DNA from 2 places in the Sporosarcina contaminans genome. Region 1 is predicted to be linked to the other one. Evidence: riboswitches for the same ligand, from Rfam matches in the RefSeq annotation. Region 1 holds a riboswitch; the other holds the start of a gene.

What was found. A riboswitch is a leader RNA that binds a small molecule or an ion and turns the genes downstream of it on or off. The one in region 1 is predicted to bind S-adenosylmethionine.
Region 2: it holds a riboswitch for S-adenosylmethionine, as region 1 does, so the genes downstream of both, ACFQ38_RS13450 (VOC family protein) here and ACFQ38_RS11920 (O-acetylhomoserine aminocarboxypropyltransferase/cysteine synthase family protein) in region 1, are expected to answer to the same signal.

Annotation. Positions count from the first base shown of each region.
Region 1 is NZ_JBHTLT010000090.1:2,775-6,942, forward strand. Features, by position in the region: gene ACFQ38_RS11915 (homoserine dehydrogenase) at 1-912, opposite strand, end outside; gene ACFQ38_RS11920 (O-acetylhomoserine aminocarboxypropyltransferase/cysteine synthase family protein) at 1,036-2,337, opposite strand; SAM riboswitch class I at 2,472-2,587, opposite strand; gene ACFQ38_RS11925 (DUF2187 family protein) at 2,843-3,073, shown strand; gene ACFQ38_RS11930 (protein rep) at 3,688-3,888, opposite strand; gene ACFQ38_RS11935 (glycerol-3-phosphate acyltransferase) at 4,109-4,168, shown strand, end outside.
Region 2 is NZ_JBHTLT010000111.1:14,873-19,040, forward strand. Features, by position in the region: gene ACFQ38_RS13435 (ATP-binding cassette domain-containing protein) at 1-2, opposite strand, end outside; gene ACFQ38_RS13440 (ABC transporter permease subunit) at 20-787, opposite strand; gene ACFQ38_RS13445 (aliphatic sulfonate ABC transporter substrate-binding protein) at 800-1,765, opposite strand; gene ACFQ38_RS13450 (VOC family protein) at 1,818-2,633, opposite strand; SAM riboswitch class I at 2,690-2,790, opposite strand; gene ACFQ38_RS13455 (SDR family NAD(P)-dependent oxidoreductase) at 3,096-3,851, opposite strand.

The sequences.
Region 1 (4,168 bases):
ATACATGCCGGCGCCAGGACCGACTAAAGTCAGCTGTCCAAGATATTCTGTTTCTATAATGATTGCATTGTCGACACCGTCTATACTGAAAAGCGGATGATTCGCTCCAATTAAGACAGGTCCTACCGTACCTAACAGCTTGTCGTTGTCATCTATCCATATATCTGCAACGTGACGATATCGAAGATCGCCTTTTGAAGCATCTATCACATCAATTGGTTGAATATGCTCGATCCCTACCACCGGGACGTCTTCCCAATCTGGTTGTTGACCGAAAGATAGAGAGCTTAGGATCATCAGCTTACGGAATGCATCTGTGCCGTCCACATCATCGGATGGATCCGCTTCCGCAAAGCCGTTTTTCTGAGCATCCAATAGCGCTTTTTTAAATGGCGATCCCTCTTCACGCATTTTCGTCAAAATGAAATTCGAAGTACCATTTAAGATTCCTTGAATCCGTTTTATGCGGTCACCGGCCAATAGATTGCTAACCGTCCGAATGACCGGGACACCGCCTGCCGTTGTCGCTTCAAAACCAACTTGCACATTACGGAACTCTGCATGTTTCAATAGAGCTGGACCGTGTTTAGCAAACATTTTTTTATTGGCCGTTATAATATGGCAGCCTTTTTCTATCGCATCTGATAAATATGTGTAAGCAGGCTCTTCCCCGACAATTGCTTCGAACACAACGTCTATTTCCGGATCGTCTAAGATATCTCGAATATTATCGGTAATTTTCACACCACTAATCGGCTTGCGTTTTTTCGTCTTATCTTTCACAAGGATGGTGACGACATCAACCGTGAAACCTGTATTTTCTCTTATTTCTTCACGCTTCTCTTGTAAAATTCTATACACACCTTCACCGACAGTGCCAAAACCTAAGATCGCTGCTTTGAATGACGGCATTCCATCCACCTCCTTTCAAAAGCGCAGGGGCATTTACTTTAGTTCACTATGTTGCAATTCTAAACAAGATGCTATTGCATCATAAGCGAAGCATTGGAATGTCCCCTGCAACTACTTATGAACCTATTGAACTGTAACCGGCGCTGCTTTTTCAATCGCTTGTTGCAAGTCTGCAATGATATCTTCAGGCGACTCGAGACCGACAGACAAGCGAATCAGCTCTTCGGTTACACCGGAGTTTTCCAAGTCTTCAGCAGACAATTGCTGATGTGTAGTGGATGCAGGGTGAATGATCAATGACTTGGCATCACCGACGTTGGCGACATGCGACCAAATCTCGATATTGTCAATTACCTTACGCCCCGCTTCACGTCCACCTTTAATGCCGAAAACAATAATGGAACCGAAGCCGTTTTTCAAATACTTCTTAGCATGCTCATGTGAAGGGTGGTCTTCCAAACCTGTGTAAGTTACCCACTCAACAGATGGATGGGACTGTAGGAAAGCGGCAACTTTCTGAGCATTTTCATTATGTCTCACTACTCGGAGATGAAGTGTCTCCAAACCTTGGAGGAAATTGAACGCGCTATCTGGGTCCAAGCAAGGACCAAAATCACGCAATAATTGGACGCGAAGCTTCGTGGCAAATGCAGCTGTCGCCGTGTCGACGCCATAGCGAAGACCATGATATGTTTCGTCCGGCTCTGTAAACAAAGGGAATTTACCTTTCGTCCAATCAAATTTGCCCGCATCGACTACGATGCCGCCAATTGTCGTGCCGTGACCGCCAATCCATTTTGTGGCGGAATGGATCACTACATCGGCCCCGAATTCAATCGGATTGCAGCCATAAGGTGAAGCAAAAGTATTATCAATGAGCAACGGTATATCATGCGCATGAGCAATCTCCGCCACCGCTTCGATATCTAAAACGTGTAAGCTTGGATTTCCGATTGTTTCAGCAAATAAAGCCTTTGTCTTATCTGTAATTGCGGCTTTAAAGTTTTCAGGATTCGTAGCGTCGACGAACTTCACATTGATGCCATAGCGCGGCAGCGTCACTGCGAATAAATTATATGTTCCACCGTATAGATTGCTTGCCGCTACGATTTCATCGCCAGCGCCCGCAATGTTTAAAATCGAAAACGCGATTGCCGCCATGCCAGAAGATAGTGCGACCGCAGCTGTACCTCCTTCAAGTAGCGCAATGCGTTCTTCAAATACCGCTACAGTCGGATTCGTGATTCGAGTGTAAATATTGCCCGCTTCTTGCAGGCCAAATAAGTTTTGTGCATGTTCAGTGTCGCGGAAAACGAACGAAGTCGTCCGATGGATTGGTACGGCTCTTGATCCTGTGATTGGATCTGGCTTTTGGCCGCCATGTAGAAGAAGTGTTTCCGGTTGAAGAGAGTTGTTTGCAGTCATGTGTATTACCTCCAAAGTATTAGTGTAAGATGAAAATGCAACAAATAATGTGCAATGCGGAGGCGTTGGGGGTTTTTGGAATAAAAAAATAACCCCTTTCGCTAAGAAGAGGGTTACGCTTTCGCTTATTCCTCCCCTTATCTTTCAGACCGTTTGCACGAATCTGTAGGAAGTAGCACCTTTGCAAGTTCGTCACTTGCTGGTTGCCGGGCATCGCAGGGCCTAGTCCCTCCGCCGCTCTTGATAAGAGTATGGGTGATTCAGTTTTTCATCTTGTTGTACAGTATAGGAGGACCAATTTTAAAAGTCAAGAGATTCTTATTATTTTTCTGAAACTTATGTTGCAATTCTACTTTCAGCGAAGTTCGACAATTTATGGTATACTATCAATAGACAACTTGATAGAGATCGGTTACAACCAGTTGTTTTCCATCATGCTTTTGATTGCTTAGGACAGGCCTAAGCATTTTTTCATTTTGAAAGATGATGAGAATGAACGGTAGGAGTGATTCGATTGACTTTTTCACGTAAGGAAAAACCTGTTTCAGATTTTGTCGCTGCGCGTCATATCGACGAAGAGATTTCCTTCGTCCGCAATGACCATAGAGTAAATGGAACGATTCATAAAATACTCGAGAACTCGGTCATTGTAAAGATTTCAGAAGATGACGCCGACCGAATTGGCGTAGCTTCCAATTTAACCGTTGTTTCCCATAAGAACTACACAGTAGATTAATTATACGAAGAGGCATCTCATGTAGAGATGCCTCCAGACTGTAGACAAAGTACCTTTTCACTTTATCTACAGTCTTTTTATTTTCAGTAATAGAGAAGGAATCTACAGCTCGGCTTGAAAAACGCTTGCAGAAAAGCAACTTAGTATGCGAGCGTTTATCAACAAGCTAAAACTTATCCAATGGCGAATCCATTTATTCCTTTGAGCCAAGAGGGTTCAGGTGCAGTGAAATTGTGAACTCCTTAAATTTCTTCCGCTATCGCTCCAGTCAGGCATTTGCCGTTGAGGGTTTCCATAATTTTTCTCTGCAACAAGTTTCACTCTTGGTCTTTTTATCTTATTCCTGCAATTTTAACAAGTTATGATTCAAGTCAGGTTCGACTAAAATGGCCAAAGGAAAATAAGAGTATCTCTGTAAATGAACAAAATGACATTCAAATGAAACATGAACAAATAAAACAAGACGCTGAAAAAAGATTTCAAAAAGAAATTAATGAACTAAATTTAAGTTCCGGAAAATAAAAAAAGAGAGTAGCTCGTCAGAAAAGACAGCTACTCTCATATGTTTTTACCTTCTCTAATAACATAATTCCTTAAACCTCCATGCCATCACATCAACAGCCCCATTTTGCCACCTCATCCGAATCCTCATCAATGTAAATCAAATCTCCGTCCTCAACATCTCCAAACTGCAACTCCTTATGTATTTCCTTCAACAAACCACCATAAGAAATCCGCCTCTTATAAGCCAATGCCTTGTCCAAATCCTTGATCGTCTGAATATTTTCCGCCGTGATCTTATTCCCTCGGATCACGTCTGTATCTTTTTCCGGATATTTAGATACCTCAAAAATTGCATTTTAATCCGAAATCATTTGCTGCATAGAAAAGCCTCTCCTACCATCGACTTTTTTTCAAATAAACGATTGTAGTTTCGTTGAAAATAAACATATTCAATATATTTACCTTAAAACATATTGAACCTTCCCCATCCGCCAGCGTATGATGAAAACACATCAGTCTGGGGGAATTGACATGCTTATATGGATAACGATTATTTCAATCTTTGGATATCTAGTAGGTTGCTTGCATGGG
Region 2 (4,168 bases), on a different contig from region 1:
ATACTATACCTCCATTCTTTTATTGAACATATCCTTTATGCCACTTCAATGCTTTCCGCTCCCCATAGCGAGCGAGCAGATCGGCCACTTTCCCAAATAAGGCATAGAGCAAAATTGTAATGATAATAATATCCGACTGCATGAACTGTTGTGCAGTCATTGCCAAGTAACCGACACCCCGTGTCGATGCGATTGTCTCTGCCACAATTAAAGTCATCCACATTACGCCTAAAGAATAGCGTAGCCCAACAAAAATGGATGGCAAAGCACCTATGAGCAATATTTCTTTAAAAAGCCTCCAGCCCTTCAGCCCATACATTCTGCCCATTTCAATAAATCCCGGATCGATATTGCGTATGCCATGCAGCGTATTAATATAGATTGGGAACATTACCCCGATCGAAACTAAGAAAATCTTAGCTCCTTCATCGATTCCAAACCATATGATGACAAGCGGCACGAGGGCCAAGTTTGGGATATTGCGGATCATTTGCAATGTCGTATCCGTAAAAGCATATGAGAACTTTGATAGCCCATTTGCTATACCCAAAATGAAGCCTATTCCCCCGCCAATTACAAGCCCGATTAACGCTCTCCCTAAACTCGCAGCCATATGGTAAGTCAGATCCCCAGATACTACTAATTGATATAAGCTTTTCAATACTGTCAAAGGTGCGGGCAGCAGCTGTGGGGAGACGAATCCGCCTGATACGACCACCTGCCAAGCAACGATGATGAAAATTGGAATAAGCCATGGAATAGCCGTCCGTTTCAACTGAATCACCATCATTCTTCCTCCTTACTTCTTCGGAACCCGATCACGAATGTCGATTTTATTTGGAATCAATCCGATTTCATAATAAGTATCCGCCTGCTTTTGTTGTGCCTCTATAATTGAATCGTCAATACGATCAACAGCATATTGCCTGCGGTCGACTGCTCGCTCAATCACTTTTTCGTCAATTCCTAACATGTTAGAGACAAGCTTAACGACCTCATCTTTATTTTCATTCGCCCACTGATCGGATTCATCTGTCGCTTCTAAAATTAACTCGACTAATTCGTGGTTCTTTTTATAAAAATCCTCATTCGCATAATAGAATGTGCGGTTTGGATAGCCATAATCTTTGCCCTCCGTTAGGTTAACGGTCTTTAAATCAACTTCCACACCGGCAAAAAACGGATCATACGTTGCAAGCGCGTCGATTTTATTCGTCTCAAAAGCTGTTCTTTGCTGTGCTGCATCTTGCAAATATACCCACTCAACATCATCTATTGAAAGGCCGGCATCCTCGACTGCCAAGATGGCCAAATAATGATGGTTGCCGCCTTTCAATGCACCGATCTTCTTCCCTTTCAACTGATCAACTGAAGTGATCCCTGAATCTTTATGAACTAACAACCCCACACCTTCCGGATTCGGCAAATCTGCGCCTACATAGACGAACGGTTTATTGCCTGCTTGCGCATTAATGCCGGAGCCATCTGCTGCATGCCCAAAGTCGATATGCCCTGTAAACAGCCCTTCTAACAATGTGCCTCCATGAACGAATTCCCGCCATTCTACCCGATAGCCCTCTGCCTCCAACTTTTTCTCTAATATTCCACTTTCTTTCAATATATTTAATGTGTTTCCTTTTTGGAAACCAACACGCACCACCTTTTCAGAGGCTTCTGCGCTGTCTGAAGCCTTCTCCCCGCTGCATCCTGCCAATGAAAACAATACAATTGCAGCGAAAACTATTAAGTAAAATCCTTTTCTCATTCATATATCTCCTATTCATATTAGTTTACTTGGTTTTATACATAAAAATTTTTCACTGCTTGATTATATAATGACCATGAAATAGGTCGAATGATTTTTCCTCTTTCCCTCCTTGAATAACAATTTGGAAAGGCTTCTCCCCACGTGACTCTAATTTATGCTGTACAATTCCTTTCCCAATTGGTTCATAAAAGATAATCTCCACATCACCAATTACAACTGCCTGACCTTGTGCATTTAACTTTTCATCAGTATATGCATCTTTGACAGGTGCGTTCAGCAATATGGACCATTGCCTAACAGATTCTTTCAAATCTTTTACGGCAAACGATAGGGAAGCTATTTTCAACGCCTCTCCATTTGGATGGTCTGCCATGACCTTCTGCTGTATCAAATCTTTTTCCCTTTCATCATCCTCCGCTTCCCATTGAATAATAAACGGTAGCTCAGGGCCCTCTTCATCTGTACCTGCGTAAAGCAATTGCCATTTTACAACCGAGCCATCCGGTCTCTTCCTATGGAGTGGCACCGGTCCGGTCACTTTTAATCCATGTTCCTTGAATCGTTGTGCCACGCCTTCAATATTAGTCGTCCGAATAGCAAAGCGGGCAAAACCTTCCCGAAACTCATCTCTAATAATTGTAGAAATTAAACTAAATGACGGATGCTCTGTATTTTTCACTAAATTACGGTCATATGTTCCTAAAAACTCGATATAGGATAAACCAAAATAGCTTAACCCGTTATACGTTCCCCGATCCTCATGGACACCGCCTTCTACTGCATGAAAGCCAACAGCCTGAAATTCTTGCACTGCTTTCTCCGGCTCCTCTACAAAGTGCACAAGATGATCAAATACAAATTCCATATCTTTTCCCCCTTAAAATAAAAATCCCTTCTATAAGAAGAGAAATTCATATCCGCTTCTTATCTTCCAAGTTACAACTTGGCGGAATTAGCACCATACCTAAAGGTTGGTTGCTGAGACTTCAATGGGCCACTCCCTCCATCTCTCTTGATAAGATACAATATGTAATTAGTACATACTTTACTTGTTCCCTTACACAAAGTCAAACATTATTTTAACTATTCTTATCAGTTTAGTATGAATAAGAAAGAAGACTTAAGATCGCTTTGTTAACACTTGCTTCGAATGGTATCATTCTTCTGCCAAAAGATTAGTACTTTATACTTGGCGATACATTATTTCCATAAAAAATACACACTCAGACATGAATGTCCAAATGCGCATCTCACTAACTTCATTACTCCTCCACAACAACTTTCTATACAAGTGACTATCTCTTGGATAGAAAGTCTTGTAATGACTTCAATGCAACATAATAGAGCCACCATCTGTCATAATTGTTTGACCCGTAATATATTGAGAATCCTCCGATGCTAAGAAGACGGCAACCCGACCGATATCCTTTTCAACATCTCCAAAGCGCCCTAAAGGAATTTTATTTTTGACCGCTTCATAATACTCTGGCTGTGCCTTCGACCACGCCTCAACGCCTGGAGAATATGCAATAGGGCTAATAATATTTACATTAATGCCAAAGCGTCCCCACTCATTTGCAGCTACACGGGATAATCCTCGTATTGCCTCTTTGGCAGCAGCATATGCACCCTGCGTCTCATGACCAGCCAATCCAGCACCGGAAGCAAAATTAATTATATTTCCCTTCGACTCCTTTAAATGTGGCAAAGCAGCCTGCATTAAATAAAACGTTGGATAAAACCCTGTTCCAACAGATAAATCCAGATCTGCCTGAGTTGTATTTTCCAATGGCACTTGCTTAGAAGCATGCGCATTATTAACTAATACATCCAACCGACCGTATTTTTCTACGACTGTATTAACAATCTTATACAAATTGCCATGATCCATTAAATTTGCTTGAATGAACATAGACTTTGGAGAATGAGTTTGAAGCTCCTTCAGCATCTCTTCTCCCGTCTCTTTATTCACATCCACAATAGCTACGACAGCACCTTCCTTTACCATCGCCTTCGCCATTCCACCTCCTATCCCACCAGCTCCGCCAGTAATAATGACAACCTTATCTAACAATTTTCCCATTTAAATTCTCCTCTTTTCATGAGTCTAAAACTATTTTAACACTAAAATACTTTTGTATAAAACAACAAGTTCTTCGGTTATCTATATATTGTTTGCCGATGCATCCATACATAATACATTGCTTCTTCTAATTAAAGCCTTAAAAACGGAAAGCATAAATAAATGCATAACGACTGCTTTCATACAAATAAATACCTATAATAGCGCATAAAACAAAACAACAGCGCATAACCGCATGTAGAAACACATAAACTTCTCATGGTATTAAAACAAGACTTTGGAAGCTTACATTAGAAGAATGTGAATATCGGTGTTAA